DNA from 4 places in the Pantoea sp. X-Soil-MYKO-1785 genome. Region 1 is predicted to be linked to each of the others. Evidence: predicted binding sites of a transcription regulator. Region 1 holds the regulator's gene; each other region holds the start of a gene.

The links. The regulator LexA, encoded in region 1, represses DNA repair genes until DNA is damaged. The targets are predictions, from matches to a motif close to TNCTGTATGTACATACAGNA.
Region 2: the regulator LexA is predicted to act here: its motif matches at 1,531-1,550, upstream of AC6I8D_RS12110 (DinI-like family protein).
Region 3: the regulator LexA is predicted to act here: its motif matches at 3,932-3,951, upstream of sulA (SOS-induced cell division inhibitor SulA).
Region 4: the regulator LexA is predicted to act here: its motif matches at 1,348-1,367, upstream of AC6I8D_RS08125 (metal-dependent hydrolase).

The regions. Positions count from the first base shown of each region.
Region 1 covers NZ_AP036000.1:289,706-294,897, reverse strand. Annotated here, with positions in the region: gene AC6I8D_RS01315 (conjugal transfer protein TraF) at 1-233, opposite strand, end outside; gene zur (zinc uptake transcriptional repressor Zur) at 684-1,205, shown strand; gene AC6I8D_RS01305 (CsbD family protein) at 1,278-1,490, opposite strand; gene dinF (MATE family efflux transporter DinF) at 1,662-2,984, opposite strand; gene lexA (transcriptional repressor LexA) at 3,089-3,703, opposite strand; gene AC6I8D_RS01290 (diacylglycerol kinase) at 3,809-4,177, opposite strand; gene plsB (glycerol-3-phosphate 1-O-acyltransferase PlsB) at 4,307-5,192, shown strand, end outside.
Region 2 covers NZ_AP036000.1:2,513,847-2,519,038, reverse strand. Annotated here, with positions in the region: gene AC6I8D_RS12125 (hypothetical protein) at 74-460, shown strand; gene AC6I8D_RS12120 (hypothetical protein) at 444-785, shown strand; gene AC6I8D_RS12115 (hypothetical protein) at 948-1,214, shown strand; gene AC6I8D_RS12110 (DinI-like family protein) at 1,253-1,492, opposite strand; gene iraP (anti-adapter protein IraP) at 1,669-1,965, shown strand; gene AC6I8D_RS12100 (DUF6388 family protein) at 2,167-2,490, opposite strand; gene yedD (lipoprotein YedD) at 2,737-3,219, shown strand; gene amyA (alpha-amylase) at 3,267-4,748, opposite strand; gene fliT (flagella biosynthesis regulatory protein FliT) at 4,854-5,192, opposite strand, start outside.
Region 3 covers NZ_AP036000.1:1,464,414-1,469,605, reverse strand. Annotated here, with positions in the region: gene helD (DNA helicase IV) at 1-427, opposite strand, end outside; gene AC6I8D_RS06770 (YccF domain-containing protein) at 551-991, shown strand; gene yccS (YccS family putative transporter) at 975-3,134, shown strand; gene AC6I8D_RS06760 (TfoX/Sxy family DNA transformation protein) at 3,131-3,760, opposite strand; gene sulA (SOS-induced cell division inhibitor SulA) at 3,972-4,463, shown strand; gene ompA (porin OmpA) at 4,814-5,192, shown strand, end outside.
Region 4 covers NZ_AP036000.1:1,748,947-1,754,138, reverse strand. Annotated here, with positions in the region: gene kduI (5-dehydro-4-deoxy-D-glucuronate isomerase) at 1-470, shown strand, start outside; gene kduD (2-dehydro-3-deoxy-D-gluconate 5-dehydrogenase KduD) at 487-1,248, shown strand; gene AC6I8D_RS08125 (metal-dependent hydrolase) at 1,390-1,980, shown strand; gene AC6I8D_RS08120 (L-cystine transporter) at 2,133-3,524, shown strand; gene AC6I8D_RS08115 (DUF6515 family protein) at 3,720-4,094, shown strand; gene osmE (osmotically-inducible lipoprotein OsmE) at 4,165-4,500, opposite strand; gene AC6I8D_RS08105 (multidrug effflux MFS transporter) at 4,803-5,192, shown strand, end outside.

The DNA of each region.
Region 1 (5,192 bases):
CCGGCGGAAGGGAAAATAATACTGACGCTATCGTCGGGTTTGGCTCGTGTCATTAAAGCCGGGTTGGCCAGCACGGCTGAGCCATAAAGAGAAGATGCAACGCCGGTTCCGCCCATGGCGTCATTGCGTGCATCGTACCAGGTCCCCGCCGCCATGGCGGAAGAAGAAAGGAAAAGCGCATTCACTACAGCGGTGTACTTCAGCGCTGAGCGTTGAGCGGATTTTTTCACCATTTGCCTGCCATCACCTGAGAAAGTGCCGTTGAAACATTCAACGACTGAATAGTTTGTTAGCCCTATTGTGAACCCTGGCTAACGCGTTATTGCTGTGAATTCAAAGGAAACAGTCGCTTAATTCAAAGGATTGGACGTTTTCCAATCAGTAAAACATTATTTTTGTTCAAAATACCCGATAATAAATAAAATAATACCAGACATTTCTTAAGTCTTTCTGAACATTACTTCTTAACTCAGTGAGATGCAAAGCAAAAGCGCGACAAAGGCCACCTTAGCCGGTCGACGAGTGGATCTGATTTGGGGCTGATAGCGGCCTCGCCTGCGGATGAACTCGCGTTTTTGATCGACGTCCGAGCAGAATTTGCTGTTTTATCAGGCAACAACCAACCTCTGCGCCGCAAAAATTTGTGTGATAAAATAACATCACTTATCCAGCGGAGAGTTTCCATGTCAAACATGACGTCACAGCAAATAATGACCCAGGCGGAAAAACTGTGCCTGCAGCGCGGTGTGCGTCTGACATCGCAGCGGGCTGAAGTGTTACGATTAATGGCTGAGCAGCCAGGATCGATCAGCGCTTATGATCTGCTGGATCAACTTCGGGTTAGCGAACCTCAGGCCAAGCCACCTACGGTCTATCGGGCGCTGGACTTCCTGCTGGAACAGGGCTTTATCCACCGGGTAGAGTCCAATAACAGCTATGTGATGTGTCACCATTTCGAGGCACCGGCACACACATCAGTAATGCTGGTGTGCGATCGCTGTGCGGCAGTAACCGAAAAGCAGGCGCAGGGAGTAGAGAAGATTATTGCGACGCTGGCTGGAGAGGCGCAATTTGCTCTGCGTCACAGCGTGATTGAAGCACATGGATTATGTGAGAATTGTGTCGAAGTCGAAGCCTGCACCCATCATGAAAGTTGTCAGCACGATCATCAAAGTGAAGGTAAAAAGCGGGGAAAACGCGGGTAATGTGCACATCCTTGTGCGGGTGCCGGTATGAGCGTACCGGGGGGTAGGAGCTTTATCCGTAAATCTGTGTGATTACCAGCGGTAATCTTTGTTCTGACTTTCCCAGTCTGTTACTTCGCGCTCTGCATCTTCTTTGGCATAGCCGTAACGTTCCTGAATTTTTCCGACCAGCTGATCGCGTTTGCCTTCGATAACCTGCATATCATCGTCGGTCAGCTTGCCCCATTTCTCTTTCACTGTGCCTTTGAATTGCTTCCAGTTGCCGCTCGCTTGATCTTTATTCATGGCAGACCTCTATGTCATCCTTTGGTTACATCATTTATCTTGAAAGAAAACAAAATGACGATATAAAGCGCTGGTTCACTGCGCTGCTTACGGTTAATTATAGTAGAAGATTTTAGGTTTGCCGAAACAATACAGAATAATCTGTAGCCTGAGCGCGTCAGAGGCCGGCTATCAGGCGTTAAACCAGCTGTTCTGCTGCCAGTGTTTACGCCAGATCAGCCATAGCGACAGACCACGCAGCGCCAGGAAAACGCTAACTGCCAGCCACAAGCCATGGTTGCCCAGCAGCGGGACGCTAAGTAGCGTCAGGAAGTAACCGAGTGCCGCCACCACCATGCTGTTACGCATCTCCCGGCCGCGGGTTGCACCGATGAACATGCCATCCAGCAGATAACACCAGACCCCCACCAGCGGCAGGATCACCTGCCATATCAGATAGCGATCGGCCGCCTGTTGCAGCTGTTCGATCGAGGTCAGCAGCGCCACGATGTGCGAACCGAAACACGCATAAATCAATGAGAACAGCAAGGCCACCACCAGCGCCTGTCGGCAGGCAGAGTGCCAGACGCGCAGCAGCCGGCTGCCATCCTTCGCACCATGCGCCTCACCGGCGAAGGCTTCAACCGCGTAGGCAAAACCATCCAGCGCATAGGCGGTAAAGGTGATAAACATCAGCAATACCGCGTTCACCGCCACCACCTGCGGACCGATGCGTGCGCCCAGCACCGTCAGCGAGGCAAAACAGAGCTGCAGCATTAACGAACGCAGCATAATGTCGCGATTAAGACGCAGCAGCCGCTTCATGTCACCGCGCCAGCTCTGCTTCAGCATTGCCGGGGTGATGCCACGCAGTTTCAATACCCGCCAGACCATCACCGCACCGACGGCCAGCGTTATATACTCTGCCAGTGCGGTCGCGGTTGCCGCGCCTGCCACACCCCAGTGCAGGCCCATCACCAGCCACAGATCGAGTACAATATTGACCAGATTGCCGATCACCAGCAGGATGACCGGCGCACGCGCGTACTGCACGCCCAGCAGCCAGCCAAGGATCACCAGATTTGCCAGAGTGGCGGGCGCACTCAGCCAGCGGATCTGAATAAACAGCGTCGCCTGTTGCAGAACGCTGGCATCGCCGCCAATCAGATCGGTCGCCAACGCAGCGATTGGCGAACGCAGGCAGACGAACAGCACGCCAGCCAGCAGCGCAATGATTAAAGGCTGGGTCAGCGCACGTGCCAGTGCCAATTTATCGCCGGCACCAAAAGCCTGCGCCGTCAGGCCGGTGGTACTCATTCGAAGGAACAGCAGCAGCATGAAGAGGAAACTGGTGATTGTCGTACCGACCGCAACCCCGCCAAGATAGACCGGGCTGTCGAGGTGACCAATGACAGCAGTATCGACCACTCCCAGTAAAGGAACGGTGATGTTAGAAAGGATCATCGGCAGCGCCAGCCGCCAGAGGTTTTTGTCGGTAGCCGTTAAAAAACGCATTCGCAGTTCCGTGCTCGGTGCCGCTGCAGAGAGGGGAGCAGCAGCGACAAAATTAGGGCAGACAGAATAGCATCAGACGCTACGAATGCGTGGTTATGTCAGACTCAGAGCCATTCGCCGTTGCGAACCACACCGACCGCCAGACCTTCGACCGTCAGCGACTGAGCGCGCGTATCGACGATAATTGGCTCAAAATCACTGTTTTCAGGCAGCAGATGCACAATAGCACCCTGCTTCTTCCAGCGTTTAACCGTTACTTCATCATCAATGCGGGCCACCACAACCTGGCCATTACGCACGTCCTGGGTTTTATGTACTGCGAGCAGGTCGCCATCCATAATCCCGATATCTTTCATCGACATTCCACTGACGCGCAGCAGAAAATCAGCAGAAGGTTTGAACAGGCCCGGATCCACTTTGTAATGGGTTTCGATGTGCTCCTGCGCCATGATCGGCTCACCGGCAGCAACCCGGCCAATCAACGGCAGACCTTCAGACGCTTCTTCTTCCATCAACAGGCGAATACCGCGTGAGGCGCCAGAAACAATCTCAATCACCCCTTTACGTGCCAGTGCCTTAAGATGCTCTTCTGCCGCGTTCGGCGAGCGGAAACCCAGCTGCGCGGCAATTTCTGCACGCGTAGGCGGCATGCCCGTTTGAGTAATATGGTCGCGAATCAGGTCATAGACCTGCTGCTGCCTGCTGGTTAATGCTTTCATCCCGCCCCCTGGTTGTTTATACAGTCGCTGTGAGTATATACAGGTATTGGTGAAATGGAAACCGATTCTCAGGCAAAACGCGCCATCTGACGCGTTGTGGAAGGCTTATCGCAAATGCGACCAAAGCAGCGCGATCCAGACAAACAGTGCCAGTAAGATGCTGATCAGCACCGCCGCGGAGCCCATATCCTTGGCCCGTCCGGCCAAAGGGTGGCGCTCCTGACCGATACGATCCACTACCGCCTCAATGGCGCTGTTGAGGATTTCGACAATGACCACCAGCACCACAGCGCCAATCATCAGAATGCGGGAGACGATATCGACATCCAGCCAGCAGGCGACAATAATGGCGGCCAGCGCGGCCAGCGCCTCCTGGCGGAAAGCGGCTTCGTGTTGCCAGGCGGCGCGCAGGCCCTGCCATGAATAACCTGCGGCTTTCACTATTCTTACAAAACCGGTGGCATTATTTGCCATAGTAAGTGGAACCCTTTCATCGGATTGACGTCAATGTCTGGGCTGCGTGCAATTGGCACCACCACAGATCTTCGCTGCGCTTTCTGGTATGCTTGCGGCGCTTTGCTAACAAGAGGCTTCATGTTGTCTATGTCAGGTTGGCGTAAACTTTATTACAAATTACTGAATTTACCATTGTCCTTTTTGGTAAAGAGTAAGGCCATTCCGGCCGATCCCGTTTCTGAACATGGTCTGGACCCGACCCGGCCCATTATGTACGTTTTGCCTTACGATTCGAAGGCGGACTTACTGACTTTACGCGCGCAGTGCCTGCGGCATCATCTGCCCGACCCGCTTTCTCCGCTGGAGATTGATGGTTCGCTGCTGCCGCGCCACGTTTTTATCCACGATGGCCCGCGTGTGTTCCCCTATTTTGTCCCCAGCGTTGAATCGGTGAAAATCTTTCACGATTACCTGGACCTGCACCGCAATAATCCCAAGCTGGATATCCAGATGCTGCCGGTGACGGTGATGTTTGGCCGGGCGCCAGGCCGTGAGGTTCAGGGCGAAGATACGCCGCACCTGCGGGTGCTGAACGGTGTGCAGAAATTCTTTGCGGTAATCTGGCATGGACGCGACAGTTTTGTCCGTTTCTCGCCGACTGTTTCGCTGCGCCGTATGGCAACCGAACACGGCACCGACCAATCAATCGCCCAGAAACTGGCCCGGGTGGCGCGCATTCATTTCGCCCGTCAGCGGCTGGCGGCAGTTGGCCCACGCTTACCGGCACGTCAGGATCTGTTTAATCGTCTGCTGCAATCCAAAGCGATTGAAAAAGCGGTAGAAGACGAAGCGCGCAGCAAAAAAATCTCCCATGAAAAAGCGCAGCAAAATGCGGTTGAGATGATGGAAGAGATCGCGGCGAACTTCTCCTATGAGGCGATTCGCGTCACCGACCGCGTCATGGGCTGGCTCTGGAGCCGGCTCTATCAGGGCATCAACGTTAATGGCGGCGAAAAAGTCCGTCAGCTGGCGC
Region 2 (5,192 bases), 2.2 Mb from region 1:
TTTCAGGCAGGGGACGTGCCTGTTGTAGCACGCCGTGGTGTTCCAGTGACCTTACCGGGTAGAGGGGTGCGGCATGGAAAGTAGTTTAATTACCAGTATGGGTGCGTTGGTTTTGGGTGGGGGCGCGGCGGCACTGTTCTGGAAGCCGTTATTGGCGGGCATTGCGTCAATCGTGACCAGTAATCGGGCCGGCGGCGAAATTATAACCAGTTACAAAGAGCAGGTGGTGTTGTTAAAGGAGAGCAACCTGTTGATACGTGAGGAAAATGATGAACTACGCGAGCGACACGATAAAAATTTGCGGCGTATCTCAATGCTCGAAACCGACCTTCGGCTGATCAAAAATGCGTTAGGCATTTTGCTGGCCATGACCGAGACCGATCATAGCGATAAGTTCCGTAATGAAGTCGATCGCCTTATCTCAACTCTGGAGGATCGCAGCGATGGTAACGATAAATAGTCCGGTGACACCCATGCTACACAAGCGCAAGGTTATTCTCGGCAGCGTGATGCTGGGCTGCTCAATGATCTGCGTGCTGATGACGATTCTTTTTCTCTACGTGAATAATGCCGCCAACAAGCGGGTGGAGGAGATCCGCAAGGATTACCGCAATGTCGCCGCTAAGCGTGATGCCCGGGTCGATTTGCTGACCGATCAGGTGAGTGCTTTACAGCATAAGCTTGATGCGTTACCGGACCGCACCGCGATCAAAACGGTCGATAAGGTGAAGGAAGTGGTGATTGAAAGTGAGGGGCCTGCGACGCATTCCGGACGTAAACCGTAACTTCCGATTATTCTTAGTGCGGCTTCGCTATTATCGACTAGATTTAAATCTCCGGGCGACATTTTCTTTCGAGGTTTTCGCAGGAAAGGCGCCCGCAGGTTGGCCGGTTGATGAACCGCTACGCCAAATCACTTTGGATAACTGACCAGAAGGACATTTAGCATGAGCGATTCAACAGAAACCAAGACCAAAAACGATTATCTGCGTGACGTGACCTCTCAGCTAAAAGAGATGCGACACTACGCGCAAACCAACACCGAGACCCTTTCAACGCATTGGTTAGCCTTCGATGCGGGTGAATACAAAGATAAGGTCAACGCCGATCGTATCGATGCGCTACTCAACAAGCAGGGTAAGATGCTGGAAGATCTGGATGCCGCTATTCAGGACATCGAGATCGAAATTAATCACAGTGAGCAGGAGAGTTAATTGACCTCCCGCTAACTGATGCGGTGGCCGTTAAGGGATTAATCGGCCACCAGCCACATTTCCGCTTCGTCGAACATCTCTTCAACTATCCGCGCAATCGTCGCTTTATCGTTCTTACTCAAATCAGTATCAATCGCGTTACGTTCCATCGGCTTGACCTTAACTTCAATGTCAGGGAACACCCGATGCACCCGTTTTTCCAGCTCTTCGAGAATCATCTCGCGAGCACCCGGCAAACCGGCTACGTTTCGCTTGTCATAAATTAACTCAACAAACATGATGGCAATCCATTCAGGGCAAAATCGCAGGGATATAATACTGTAAATAAAAACAGTGGCAAGGCGGTGCGCCCGATTCTGGCTAATTTTTTTATGTCACGCCGGACTGCATCCTGCTCTGGCTTATTTCGGCATCATCGCGACATAATGGCACTCCATACATCAGGAGAAGTGCGATGCGACAACTGGTCATTGATATTCTGCTAAAACTGGCAAAAATGGACGTCGACGCGAAAGAGCTGACCGCGCAGCTTGAAGCGCAATCGCTGCTGGTTGCTGCGTTGCTGGTGCAGGCCAAACAGGACAATACGCTGACCATTACCGAGACGGTACAGGATGCGATTGTCACCGCTTCACGTTCATCGACCGAGTTTTTGCAGTCCGACGTTGACCTGCTGCTGACGCACATTAATCGTCTGCTGGCGGTGGCGCAGTATGTGGAAGTTAAAGGAAAGATGGCAGAAGAAGAGTAGCGACGGGAAAAAAAATCGCCTCTGGAGGTGGAAATCCAGCAACACCTCCAGAGGCAGTGCAAAAGCACTATTCGTTCAAGGACAATCACGACCGAAGTCGTAGAATGAAGTTATACACTTTCCTCGTCCTTGTACAACTTTATTGGTGGTAAAACCACTGGTTGGAGGTGTATGAAAAATACACCTTACGGTTCCAGCCGGTCAGAGTTCGTTTTTAATGCAAAACTCTTCCCAGCTCATCCCCAGCGATTCAGCATGTGCTTTGAGATAGCTCTCGATTGCCTCGGCCGCCACGGCTTTGTCGGGCTCAGCCAGCTGAATCGAAAAGATCATCCCATCCAGATTCTTCTGACGTAAAAAGGCCGCATAGATGCGTTCAGCGTGCCATTCACGCAGCTGGCGCAGGGAAAGATTGGCAGCGCGGGCATCGCTTTCGGTCAGCTCATCAAGCGCCGCCTGGAAATCGGGGTGGGCGGTAAAGAACATTTCGCGCGCCTGCGCGTAATACGCTTCCGGAGTTTTCATAGCCAGGTTCCTGAATGTCTGTTGCAGCGCGCCAGTGTAGCGGGTTGCGCCTGACTTGTCAGGACGCGCGCAAGCAGACAGGCGCGTTAGCGGATAAATGTCGCTTATCATCGGCTGAGATTGCGTGAGTTGCGCGGCAGCGCTAAAAAAACCGCGCCCGGCGCGGTTGGATCAGCCAGATACCTTGCGCACCTCAGGGGAAAAATTATAACGTAGCCGCCATTGATGCGATCTTAGGGATTAAACATGAAAAAGTGGATGCTGATGGCCGCGCTGGCGCTGAGCGGATGTGCACAAATCAACGACTATGACAGTGCGGTTCAAACCCCGGCACCGGCTAATCTGCAGGGTAACTGGCAAACGGTCGGCCCGCAGCGTGGCCTGATTAGCGATCAGGCGACAGGCAGCCTGATTATCAACGCGGATGGCAGCACACTGGATTGCCGTCAATGGCAGCGGGTTATCGCCAAGCCGGGCAAACTGACCTTGCTGAGCGGCGATTATGTCAACGTCACGCGTCAGGTTCGGGTGATGCCGCTGGTGGTTGATAACGGTGAACTGAATTATGACGGGCTGACGCTGCGTAAAGTGGCACGTCCAACCGTGGAGTGCCAGCAGGCGCTGGATGAAGTGGCGAAGCAACCCAAGGCCAGTGTGATTCAGAATATTGAGCCTCAGCTGTTGCACACCCGCATCACTGAAAACAATGCGGCGGCATTAGCGCAATAAATGACGCTGGCAGGGCGTCAGCCCTGCCAGATCCTCTGTTTTAAGTCTTAGTCTGCGACCACCCAGACGCTGACGCTGCCGGCGTTACAGACAAACACCGCATTACCCTGATCATCGGCGGTAATGGTCTCTTCGCGGTTCGCCAGATAATCGCGCCACACCTTACCGGCATAGCCTTCGCCCATCGCCACGCTTTTCTCACCCGCATCGCCATTCGACATAATCACCACACAGCCCGGCTGGGTTTCGGTGCCGCTACGGCTAAAGGCGACGCAGTTGGGATGGTCGAAATAGTCGGTCTGTGCGCCCCAGCCATACTGCTGACGCGCGCGGATCAATCCTTCCAGCTCCGGGATCACCGGCATCTCAATCTTATGTTTCTCGCCGTCGCCGCCGGTATCTTCATAACTGGCACCGAACAGATCGGGATAGAAAATGGTCGGCACTCCCTGTTCACGCAGCAGAATCAGCGCGTAGGCCAGCGGTTTAAACCAGGCTTCTACCGGCGCTTCCAGCGACTGCAGCGGTTGCGTATCGTGGTTGGCGACGATCGTTACCGCATGCCAGGGGTCGGCGACCACCAGCGAGTTAGCAAAGATCTGGCTCAGGTCGTAAGCGCTGCCGGCGGTGGAGGCCTGATGGAAGTTCATGTGCAGTGGGGCATCAAACAGCATGGTTTTGCCTTCCACCTGATGCACATACTCCTGCAGTTTATCGGTTTCGAACGACCAGTATTCAGCGACGATAAACATCGGCTCTTCAGCCACTTCCTGTATGTGATCGATCCAGTCTTTATAGAACCAGGCCGGAATGTGTTTAACCGCATCAAGCCGGAAGCCGGTGCACGGCACCTGTTCCATCACCCAGCGCGCCCAGTACTTCAGCTCTTCGCTTACCGCGTTATTACGGAAATCGATGTTCGCGCCCATCAGATAGTCGAAGTTGCCCAGCTCATTATCGACCTGATCGTTCCAGCCTTCGGCGGTGTAATCGTTGATGATTTTGAAGACGCCGTTTTCATCCGGGTTTTCAATATGGTCTACGCCGCTAAAGCATTTATGATCCCAGACGAATTTTGAATATTTTCCGTTGCGCACCGGAAAGGTGAATTTGGTCCAGGCTTCACATTCGACCTCCTCGTCATAGATTTCGTCGCGATTGTCCGGGTTGACGCGGTTGATGCTGATCTGCTCTTTTTCATCGGCACCCATTTTATGGTTAAGCACCACGTCCAGCACTACCCCGACGTTGTGGCTGCGCAGCGCCTCGGCGGCTGCCAGTAACTGCTGCCTGTCGCCATATTTGGTGGCAACGCTGCCTTTCTGCTCAAATTCACCGAGGTCAAACAGGTCATAGCTGTCGTAACCGACAGAATAGCCACCCGATTCCCCTTTATAGCAGGGCGGCAGCCAGGCCATGGTTATGCCAATTTCACTGAGCCAGGCCGCACGATCGGCGATTTCCGGCCACAGTTTGCCGCCATCCGGGTAATACCAATGGAAAAACTGTAATAACGTCGGGTTTTGCATCTACTGCACTCCAGGGGAATGATGAGAATCAAGTATGGAGTAAGCGGCAAAAAAGAGACGCCGCGCTGAAAAATAAATCTCAACGCGGCGGGAGAGGGCAGATTATCAGGAGAGGGTTTCGCGTGGCACCATCACCACACCGCCCTGGTTACCGTAGGCGGAAAGCACCGATTTCTGGCGGGCGTTCTGGCCGACCAGCGAAGCCAGTTCATCCATCCGCGCCTGCAGCAGGCGTTTCACTTCACTTTCGTTATCCAGAATATGGCGCAAGACCGGGCGAAGTTGCTCCTGAACCTGAACCGATGGGGCGGCAGCCTCTGTCGATTGCGCTAATGATTGCACCGCGCTGACATACTCCATCTCCCGGCTGATCAATTCATCCCATTCGCCCTGCGCCGCGTGACGCAGCATTCCCTGGCTGAGATCGAGTAACTGTTGGTAAAC
Region 3 (5,192 bases), 1.2 Mb from region 1:
GCGGCAGGGGCAAGGCATCAAACTGTTTAACGATCTGCGCTTTTAACCCCTGCAGCTCACTGCGGTTGAGCCAGCGACCCTGGGTGCTGAACGCCTCAATCTCGCTACGCAGCGCCTGTAAAACCTCGCGGCACACCTCGCTCATCTCCAGGCTCCACTGCTGCCAGGATTGCAGCAGGTAGTGGTGAAAACGCTGTGTTTCCTGCCATTCCGTGCCGTGCAGCCGGACCACTTTTTCGTCAGCCAGTAAGAATTCCAGCTCTCCCCACACCAGCCCGCGTTTGCAGGTGATATCCAGCAGCTGGTTAAAAGGGATCAGGTACTCATGCTTATCGCCGCTGACTTCGACGCCAGCCGCCATCAGACGGACCCGATTATAAGGATGCTGGGCAAGCCGTTTGCCCATGGAGGTTGCTTTCAGTTCCACGCCGACACCAACGACAGAGAATAGGATTAGGGGGAGTTTACCTGTCAGACCCTTGGCGCTCCAGCCTTAAAACAGGCTAAACTTGGCGTCACATCTTGCGGAATGCAAAAGGAAAAAAATGTCATGCGCACCGTCTTAAACGTTCTTAATTTCGTTCTGGGTGGCTTTTTCACCACCTTGAGCTGGCTGTTTGCCACCTTAATCAGCATTGTGCTGATTTTTACCCTGCCGCTGACCCGCTCCTGCTGGGAAATTACCAAACTGTCGCTGTTGCCATTTGGCAATGAAGCGGTGCATGTCGACGTGCTGCGCCCGGAAAACAGAAGCCACATCATGAACACCGGCGGAACCTTCCTGAATATCTTCTGGCTGATCTTCTTTGGCTGGTGGCTCTGCCTGTCGCACATTTCGGTCGGCATTGTGCAGTGCATCAGCATCATCGGCATTCCGGTCGGTATCGCTAACTTCAAAATTGCCGCGATTGCGCTGTGGCCGGTAGGACGCCGCGTCGTATCGGTGGAAGAGGCGCGTGCCGCGCGCGAAGCCAATGCCCGTCGCTATTAGTATGATGTCGAAAAGCCTGCCCGGCTGGCGGCAGTATCTGTTTAACAGTACCTGGCGCTACCTGCTGCGCATTCTGTTTGCGCTGAGCGGGTGTGCCGCCATTCCCTGGTGGCTGCACCAGATTGAGTGGACCATCCCGCTGACGCTGGGCGTGGTGGCCGCGGCGCTGGCGGATCTTGATGATCGGCTAGCCGGGCGGCTAAAGAATCTGCTGATCACCCTGCTCTGCTTCTGTATCGCTTCGGTGTCGGTTGAACTGCTGTTTCCCTACCCGCTGGCGTTTATTGCCGGACTGGCGATCTCCACCTGGGGCTTCATTCTGCTGGGGGCGCTCGGTCAGCGCTACGCCACCATTGCCTTTGGTGCCTTGCTGATTGCGGTCTATACCATGCTCGGCATCGGGTTGTTCAGCCAGTGGTATATGCAGCCGATTCTGTTGCTGGTGGGCGCGCTCTGGTACAACCTGCTGACCCTGCTCGGTCACCTGATGTTTCCGGTTCGGCCGGTTCAGGAACAACTGGCGGGCAGTTTTTCCCAGCTGGCGCGTTATCTGGATGCCAAAGCCAATCTGTTCGATCCGGATGCTGGCGAACAGGATGATGCGACCTTTATTGATGCCGCGATGGTCAACAGCCAGCTCGTTGCCCAGCTCAATCTGACCAAGACCACTCTGCAGAGCCGGTTGCGTGGCGATCGCGGTTCACGTGGTACCCGGCGCAGTCTGCACTACTACTTTGTGGCGCAGGATATCCATGAACGTGCCAGCTCTTCTCATCTGCAATATCACCTGCTGCGTGGTGACTGGCGCTATAACGAGATCCTGTTCCGCTTCCAGCGCTTACTCAATATGCAGGCCCAGGCCTGTCGGCAGCTGGCGCACTCTATTTTAATGCGTGAACGCTGGGTGCACGACAGCCGGTTTGAGCGGGCATTTGAACGGCTGCAAAAAGCCATAGAACGCCTTGAGCAGCGTGAGCCAGAGGCCACCCATACCCGTGCGCTTTACTGGCTGCTGCGCAACCTGCAGGCGATTGACGCCCAGCTGGCCTCTATCGAATCGGAGCAGACGCTGGCAGGCGACGATCCGCAGCACAGCGACAATCTGCTATCACGCGAAGGCCTGAGCGGCTGGAGCGATATCCGGCTGCGCTTCAGTCGTCACCTGACTCCCGCCTCGGCGCTGTTCCGTCATGCGGTGCGGATGTCGGTGGTGCTGTGTATCGGTTACGGCTTCATTCAGATTACCGGACTGGAGCGAGGCTACTGGATACTGCTGACCAGTCTGTTTGTCTGCCAGCCCAATTACAATGCGACACAGCGGCGGCTGGCGCTACGCATTGGCGGGACGCTGGCGGGGATCGCTATTGGCTTGCCGGTGCTCTGGCTGGTGCCCTCGGTCGAAGGACAACTGATTCTGATCGTGATCAGCGGGGTGCTGTTTTTCGCCTTCCGGCAGGTGCAGTACGCGCAGGCGACGCTGTTTATCACGCTGCTGGTGCTGCTCTGTTTCAACCTGCTCGGCGAAGGGTTTGAGGTGGCTTTACCGCGGGTGGTCGACACGCTGCTGGGCTGTGGTCTGGCCTGGCTGGCCGTCGCCTTTATCTGGCCTGACTGGCGCTTCCGTCAGTTACCGGCGGTGGCAGAACGCACCTTGCAGGCCAACTGTCGCTATCTTGATGCGATTATGGAGCAATACCATCAGGGCAAAGATAACCGGCTGGCTTATCGTATTGCCCGACGGGATGCGCATAATGCCGATGCCGAACTGGCGTCGGTGGTTTCCAATATGAGCAGTGAAAGCCGTACCAGCCAGGCGATGCGTGAATCCGCTTTTCAGCTGCTGTGCTCAAATCACTCTTTCCTGAGCTACATCTCTGCACTGGGTGCGCATCGCGATAAAATTAGCGAACCGGAACTGCTCAAACTGCTGGATGATACGGTCTGTTATGTTGAGGATGTGCTGCAAACGGATGTCGTCAGCGATCAACAGGCTGAGACGATGCGTCATCAACTGGCTCAGCGCATCAGCCAGCTGGCCACCGATGCGGATACGCGCGCGCCACTGGTATTGCAGCAACTTGGCTTGCTGGTGGCGCTGATGCCTGAGGTCGCTCGCCTGCGCCGCACGCTTAACGCAGACTAGTTTACCCCGCCTTTCGGGTTCAGCGTCATCAGCACGGTACGCTGAAACCAGGCGTTAAGTTCCGCCCTGACCGCCTGCGGCAGGGCTGCATAATGATGACCCGATATTGCTCCCTCCAGCGCCAGCAGCGTTTGTAATCCGATATTCTGGTTCACCACCTTAAGCTTCAGCCAGCACTGCTTAGCCCCAATCTCATGAAGATGCTGAACGTTCAGAATACCCGCTTCATGCAACATCATCTCCATACGCAGGCTGAGATTAGGCAGATCTTTTAAGCGGAGGGATAACTGCTTATGCTGCTGCTCTTCCCTTGCGGTCTCCAGTGATGCGGCTGATAGCGTCAACAGATGTGCTGGCGTATGCCATAAGGCATCGTCCACCCGGTAATAGTTGAGGCTGACCAGCACGCCACGCTTACGAAAAATTAACGGCTCCAGCGGACGCTGCGCGATGTATTCACGTAACGGCTCACTGGCGCGCAGATAGAGTGCGTCATTATTAACTAAAGCAAAAACCACGCGCTCGACAGCCAGTGCATAACCACCAAACTGGGTTCGCGACTCAATCGTACCCAGCGGGGCTAGCTGCGCTCTGGAACGTTCAATGATCGGATTTAACTTTTTCATCACACCACCTCCATGTAAGAGAAATGCCTGAAATTATCTTTTGTTTCAGACAATTAGAAGATAGGAAAAAGGCCTGATCGGTTCAATCAATTAATAGCGGTTCCGCTAACCTTGTGACGTTTTTGCGAGCCGTTATCAGAAATTTGGGTTGATCTTTATGCGCAACGCCAGTACTGTATATTCATACAGTCCACTGCTGAGTGATTAACTTATGCGAACACAACATCCGAACAATACACGCTATGCTCATCATTATGCGTCCTCTTCCGTATCCGCTTCTCAACACGGCTGGATTACTGAGTTACGCTATAGTGAGCAGCCCGGAATGATGCAGATGTTACTGTTACCGCTGTTGCAGCAGCTGAGTCAGCAGTCGCGCTGGCAACTGTGGTTAACCCCTGCGCATAAGCTGAATCGCGCCTGGCTACAGCAGTCCGGCTTGCCGCTGGACAAGAGCATGCATATTGCCGATTCTGAGCGTCTGAACGCAGTTGAAGCGATGATTAAAGCGCTGCGTACCGGAAATTACAGTGTCGTTCTGGCATGGATTCCCTACGAGCTGGATGAAGATGAACGACGTCAACTGGAAAATGCAGCAGCCGAAGGTGATGCCCTGGGATTGATTTTGCGTTCGAGTGGAACACCCGAAGCGCCTCTCGGACCACAAAATGCGCTAAAAATTCAGTCGGATTTGTTTCATTAAGTAAAAATCGGAAGTTTCTCAAGCTATATTTCTTATCTGTCGTCGCTAAACCACTGATTCTGTTAGTTCGAGCGTTGACAATGGTTTAGCAGGTTTTTTGGGCGTTGAGCCGCGACAATAATACCAGGCTAATTGTTAGAATTTGTGTATAAATCTCTGTTTTTTTACAGAAGCGCCTCACATCATACTTGTAAGTTTCCAATCTCGTTGTAGACTTTATCTCGCCAGGGTGCTCAATAACCTCCGTTTTTTTGCGGTAGAGTCATAAGCGAGCGTTTTGACCCGGCGAAGGATTAAACCAAGAGCAACCTTTTTGCTCATTGCCTATTTGGATGATAACGAGGCGCAAAATGAAAAAGACAGCTATCGCAATCGCAGTGGCACTGGCTGGCTTCGCTACCGTAGCGCAGGCCGCTCCGAAAGATGACACCTGGTACACCGGTGCTAAACTGGGCTGGTCTCAGTACCACGACACTGGTTACTACGGTAACGGTTACCAAAACAATGACGGTCCAACTCACGAAAGCCAGCTGGGTGCAGGTGCATTCGTTGGTTACCAGGCAAATCCATACCTGGGCTTCGAGCTGGGCTATGACTGGCTGGGTCGCATGCCTAATAAAGGCAACGTGACTAACGGCGCGTTCAAAGCACAAGGCATTCAGCTGGCTGCTAAACTGAGCTACCCAATTTATGACGATCTGGACGTGTATACTCGTCTGGGCGGCATGG
Region 4 (5,192 bases), 1.5 Mb from region 1:
CGGCGAAGTTCTACTACAACAGCGCCCCTGCGCATGCCACCTTCCCGGATAAAAAAATCACCTTACAGGAGGCCGCCACCGCCACGCTCGGCGATCCTGCCACCTCCAACCGCCGCACCATCAATAAGTTCATCGTGCCGGATGTGCTGCCGACCTGTCAGCTCACCATGGGCTTAACCAAACTGGAGGAAGGCAGCCTGTGGAACACCATGCCGTGCCACACCCATGAACGCCGCATGGAGGTCTATTTCTATTTCGACATGAGCGAGGAGAGCGCGGTGTTCCACATGATGGGCGAGCCGCAGCAAACCCGTCACCTGCTGGTGCATAACGAACAGGCGGTGATTTCACCCAGCTGGTCGATTCACGCCGGCGTCGGCACGCAGCGCTACACCTTCATCTGGGGCATGGTGGGCGAAAATCAGGTCTTTGATGACATGGACCACGTCAAAATCAGCGAACTACGCTGAGCAGAGGAGAAATATCATGATACTGAATGCGTTTAGCCTGGAAGGGAAAGTGGCGCTGGTGACCGGCTGCAATACCGGTTTAGGACAGGGTATGGCGCTGGGCCTGGCGCAGGCGGGATGCGACATCATCGGCGTCAACCGCGAAGGACCGGACGAGACCCAAAGCAAAGTGGAAGCACTGGGCCGCCGTTTCTGGCCGATAAAGGCTGACCTGATAAAAACGGAGGTGGTCGGCTCGGTAGTAGAGCAGGCGCTGGCCGCAGCCGGTAAAATCGACATTCTGGTGAATAACGCCGGGATTATCCGCCGCGAAGATGCACTGAACTTCAGCGAGCAGGACTGGGATGATGTGATGAATCTCAACAGCAAGAGCCTGTTCTTTCTGTCACAGCAGGTTGCCCGGCAGTTTATCGCTCAGGGTAACGGCGGAAAAATTATTAATATTGCCTCAATGCTGTCGTTTCAGGGTGGGATCCGCGTGCCCTCTTACACCGCATCAAAAAGCGCGGTGATGGGGCTGACCCGACTGATGGCGAACGAATGGGCGAAGCACAACATTAATGTTAATGCGATCGCCCCCGGTTACATGGCCACCAATAACACCCAACAGTTACGCAGTGATGAAGCGCGCAGTGAAGAGATCCTCGGGCGTATCCCGGCCGGTCGCTGGGGCGCACCCGACGATATGATGGGACCGGTGGTGTTCCTGGCCTCAGCGGCCTCTGATTACGTTAACGGCTTTACGCTGGCGGTGGATGGCGGCTGGCTGGCGCGCTAATTTATCGGGCGGACAGGCCGCAAGGATTGTCCGCTTTTTTTAGTTAAATTCACGCTTCGTTACAGCGTCACATGTTCTCATTCACTGGATAAATCCCTATACTGGATGCATCGACAGTTTTATTTGCAGCCAGGTTCCATCATGACGGCCGAGGGCCATATCATTTTTGCCATTGCGAGTGCCATTTTCGCTAAACGTGCTGAACTTACACCGGTGCTGGCGCAGGCAGACTGGTGGCATCTTGTTCCGTCGGCACTGCTGACCTGCCTGTTGCCCGATATCGATCATCCAAAATCGCTGCTCGGGCAGCGGCTACGCTGGCTCTCCCATCCGATTGCACGGGCGTTTGGCCACCGCGGTTTTACCCACAGTTTACTGGCGGTGGCCGCCGGGCTGTGGCTGTTTCAGCTTAACCTGCCGGCGGAATCGCCGATTCCGCCTGATGTACTGCAGGGACTAACGCTGGGTTATCTCAGCCATATTGTTGCTGACATGCTGACACCGGCAGGCGTACCTCTGTTATGGCCCTGCCGCTGGCGCTTTCGTCTCCCTATTCTGAAAAGTCAGAAAGGTAACCAGCTTGAGCGGGCGTTATGCCTCGGACTGGTCGGTTATGCGCTGTGGTTCCCGGTGGGCATGCCTTCGTTTGGTGCAAACGGCTGGCCCGCTCAGCTGTTTGATACGCTACAAAATGGTGTCGGACGGCTAATTTCCAGCCAGACTGCGCATTAAATCAACAAATTAAGCGATTAAGTTATAAAGCATGCCATTTGGATATAAGGCCTGCACCCTCTCCTGCTGCTACCATTCCCGCAGTCTTAATTCGTGATTAACATTATGCGGTTTTCCCGACGCGGAAAACCGCATTACTCTGGAGTTTCAGTATGGACCTTCCTCTTACGCTAAACCTCGTCGCCTTTGTGGTGCTGCTGGTGCTGCTCTCTCGTTTCAGCCGCAACAACTGGAGCCTGTCGAAGAAAGTGCTGACCGGTCTGGTGATCGGCGTACTGTTCGGCCTGGTGCTGCAGCTGATTTACGGTGAAAACAGCGCGGTGGTTAAAACCTCCATCAGCTGGTTTAACATCGTTGGCAATGGCTACGTGCAGCTGCTGCAGATGGTGGTAATGCCGCTGGTGTTTGTTTCGATTCTGAGTGCGGTTGCCCGCCTGCATAACGCCTCTTCGCTGGGTAAAATCAGCGTACTGACCATCGGCGTGCTGCTGTTTACCACCGCTATCTCGGCGCTGGTTGGGGTGTTCGTCACCGGCCTGTTTGGTCTGAGCGCTGAAGGTCTGGTGCAGGGTGTGCAGGAAACCGCGCGTCTGAGCGCCATTCAGAGCAACTACGTCGGCAAAGTCTCTGACCTGAGTGTGCCGCAGCTGGTGCTGTCGTTTATTCCGAAAAACCCGTTTGCCGATCTGACCGGTGCCAATCCGACCTCGATCATCAGCGTGGTGATCTTTGCTGCCTTCCTTGGTGTGGCCGCGCTGCAGCTGCTGAAAGATGATGAAGTAAAAGGTCAGCGCGTGCTGGTGGCGATCGACACGCTGCAGTCGTGGGTGATGAAGCTGGTTCGTTTAGTGATGAAGCTGACGCCGTACGGTGTGCTGGCCCTGATGACCAAAGTGGTAGCCGGTTCGAATCTGCAGGACATCATCAAACTGGGAAGCTTCGTGGTTGCCTCTTACCTCGGTCTGGCCATTATGTTTGGCGTCCATGCGCTGCTGCTGTCGGTCAACGGGATTAACCCGATGCGTTTCTTCCGCAAAGTGTGGCCGGTGATTACCTTTGCCTTTACCAGCCGCTCCAGCGCCGCCAGTATTCCGCTGAGCGTCGAAACCCAAACCCGTCGCCTTGGCGTGCCGGAGTCGATTGCCAGCTTCTCAGCCTCGTTCGGTGCCACTATCGGCCAGAACGGCTGTGCCGGCCTCTATCCGACCATGCTGGCAGTGATGGTTGCGCCAACCGTTGGCATCAATCCGTTTGACCCACTGTGGATCGCCACGCTGGTCGGGATTGTCACGCTGAGCTCGGCTGGCGTGGCCGGTGTTGGTGGCGGTGCGACTTTCGCCGCGCTGATTGTGCTGCCCGCCATGGGCCTGCCGGTCACTCTGGTGGCGCTGCTGATCTCCATCGAACCGCTGATCGACATGGGCCGTACCGCCCTGAACGTCAACGGCTCCATGACCGCCGGTTCCCTCACCAGCCGCTGGTTAGGTCTGACCGATAAGCGCGTACTGGACAGCGATGAACACGCCGAACTGGCGCACCGTTAATCCCACATCAACCTGGCGCACCCGCGCCAGGTTTTCTGCTCTTCTCCCGCTTTCTCTCCATAATTTCCCCGCTTGATGGCGACGCAGTTAAGAAAACGTTAAGCATGGTAAACAGGCGAAAATTCGCCGCTTTAGCGCTTGTCTTTAGTCGCTAAAAGGCCAATTCTGCAGGCAGTCTTATGAGGAGAATGCCCGATGAAAAAAGTTATCGCCTCCCTGCTGGCGTTAACCCTGTTAACCCCGGCTATCGCTTTCGCTCATCCTGGCGGATGGGGTCCACATGGTGGTGCTGGTCCACACTGGGGCGGGCCCGGTCCGGTGCGTTTTTTACCTGAAGCCGCAACAGCGGTGTTGATCGGCGGACTGACCTATTACCTGCTTAACGGCAATTATTATCAGCGCCATGGCGAAGAGTATGTAGTGGTAGAACCGCCTGAAGATTGCCGCATCAGCGATGAGATGCGGGTGCTGGACTTCAACGGTAAACGCTTTTATGTGCAGCAGGGGCATTACTACCAGCGGCAGATAGATGGCGACTACGTCGAGGTTCCACGGCCGGCAGGCTTATAACAGCTGCAACGAAAAACGGCCCGTCAGATGACGGGCCGTTTATTATTCGATTAGGGCTACTGCAAATGCCTTACTGCTGAACCTGCGGATCGGTATCGTATTCCGCACAGCTCTGGAAGCCGTAGTTCATTACGCGACCGGTATCGTTGTAGCTAACGAAATAGGTCTGTGCTTTGCCGTCACGCTGGCCCAGTACATAAGTCTGGCAGGTGCCACGCGCGTGAACCATGGTGATTTCAGTCGACGGTGTGCCGGCGATCTGACGAACCTGGTCACGGGTCATGCCTTTTTTAACATCCTTCACCACTGGCTTAGTCACGTAGCTTTCAGCGCGGTCGTAAGTCGTACAACCAGACAGGGCAGCCAGCGTCAGCGCCGCAGCGATACATCCCATCACTTTATTCATCTTGTTGTTCCTCATTTATTGTCCATGTGCAGACAAGCCTGGAACATAAATTCAGGTTTATCAAGTTTATGGCGAACTTTTAATGCACTGGTAATCGTCAGGATTTCGTAAAGAAGGCTGTTTTGCTGTCAACGGGCACGTATAATCTGCGCCAAAAAACAGGCCCCTTAGCCAGACTAAAAGCGTCGCCGGGGCGCGGGTTGCCCTCACCGGCTGCTCACGGGATGACGCTGGCATCAGTAACTGCCCGCTAACGCGTTGTCCGCCTTTCATTCACCCATCGCTTCAGATACTGAGGATAAATGACACCTGCACATTCTAACCGGCTGGTTTATGCCATCACGCTGGGCCTGCTGGCCGCACTCGGCCCGCTGTGTATCGACCTATACCTGCCCGCGCTGCCCCAGCTGGCCCGTGACCTGCAGACTGAAACCGCCACGGCGCAGCTTAGCCTGACCGCCGGACTACTCGGTCTGGGTGCCGGCCAGTTAGTCTTCGGTCCGATGAGTGACAAATTTGGTCGCCTGCGGCCGCTGGCCCTGTCGCTGGTGCTGCTGTTTATCGCCTCAATTGGCTGTGCGCTGGCGCAGGATATTCATCAGCTGCTGCTGGCTCGCCTGTTTGAAGGTTTAGCCGGCGCGGGCGGTGCGGTGTTATCGCGAGCCATCGCCCGTGACATGTACAGCGGTCAC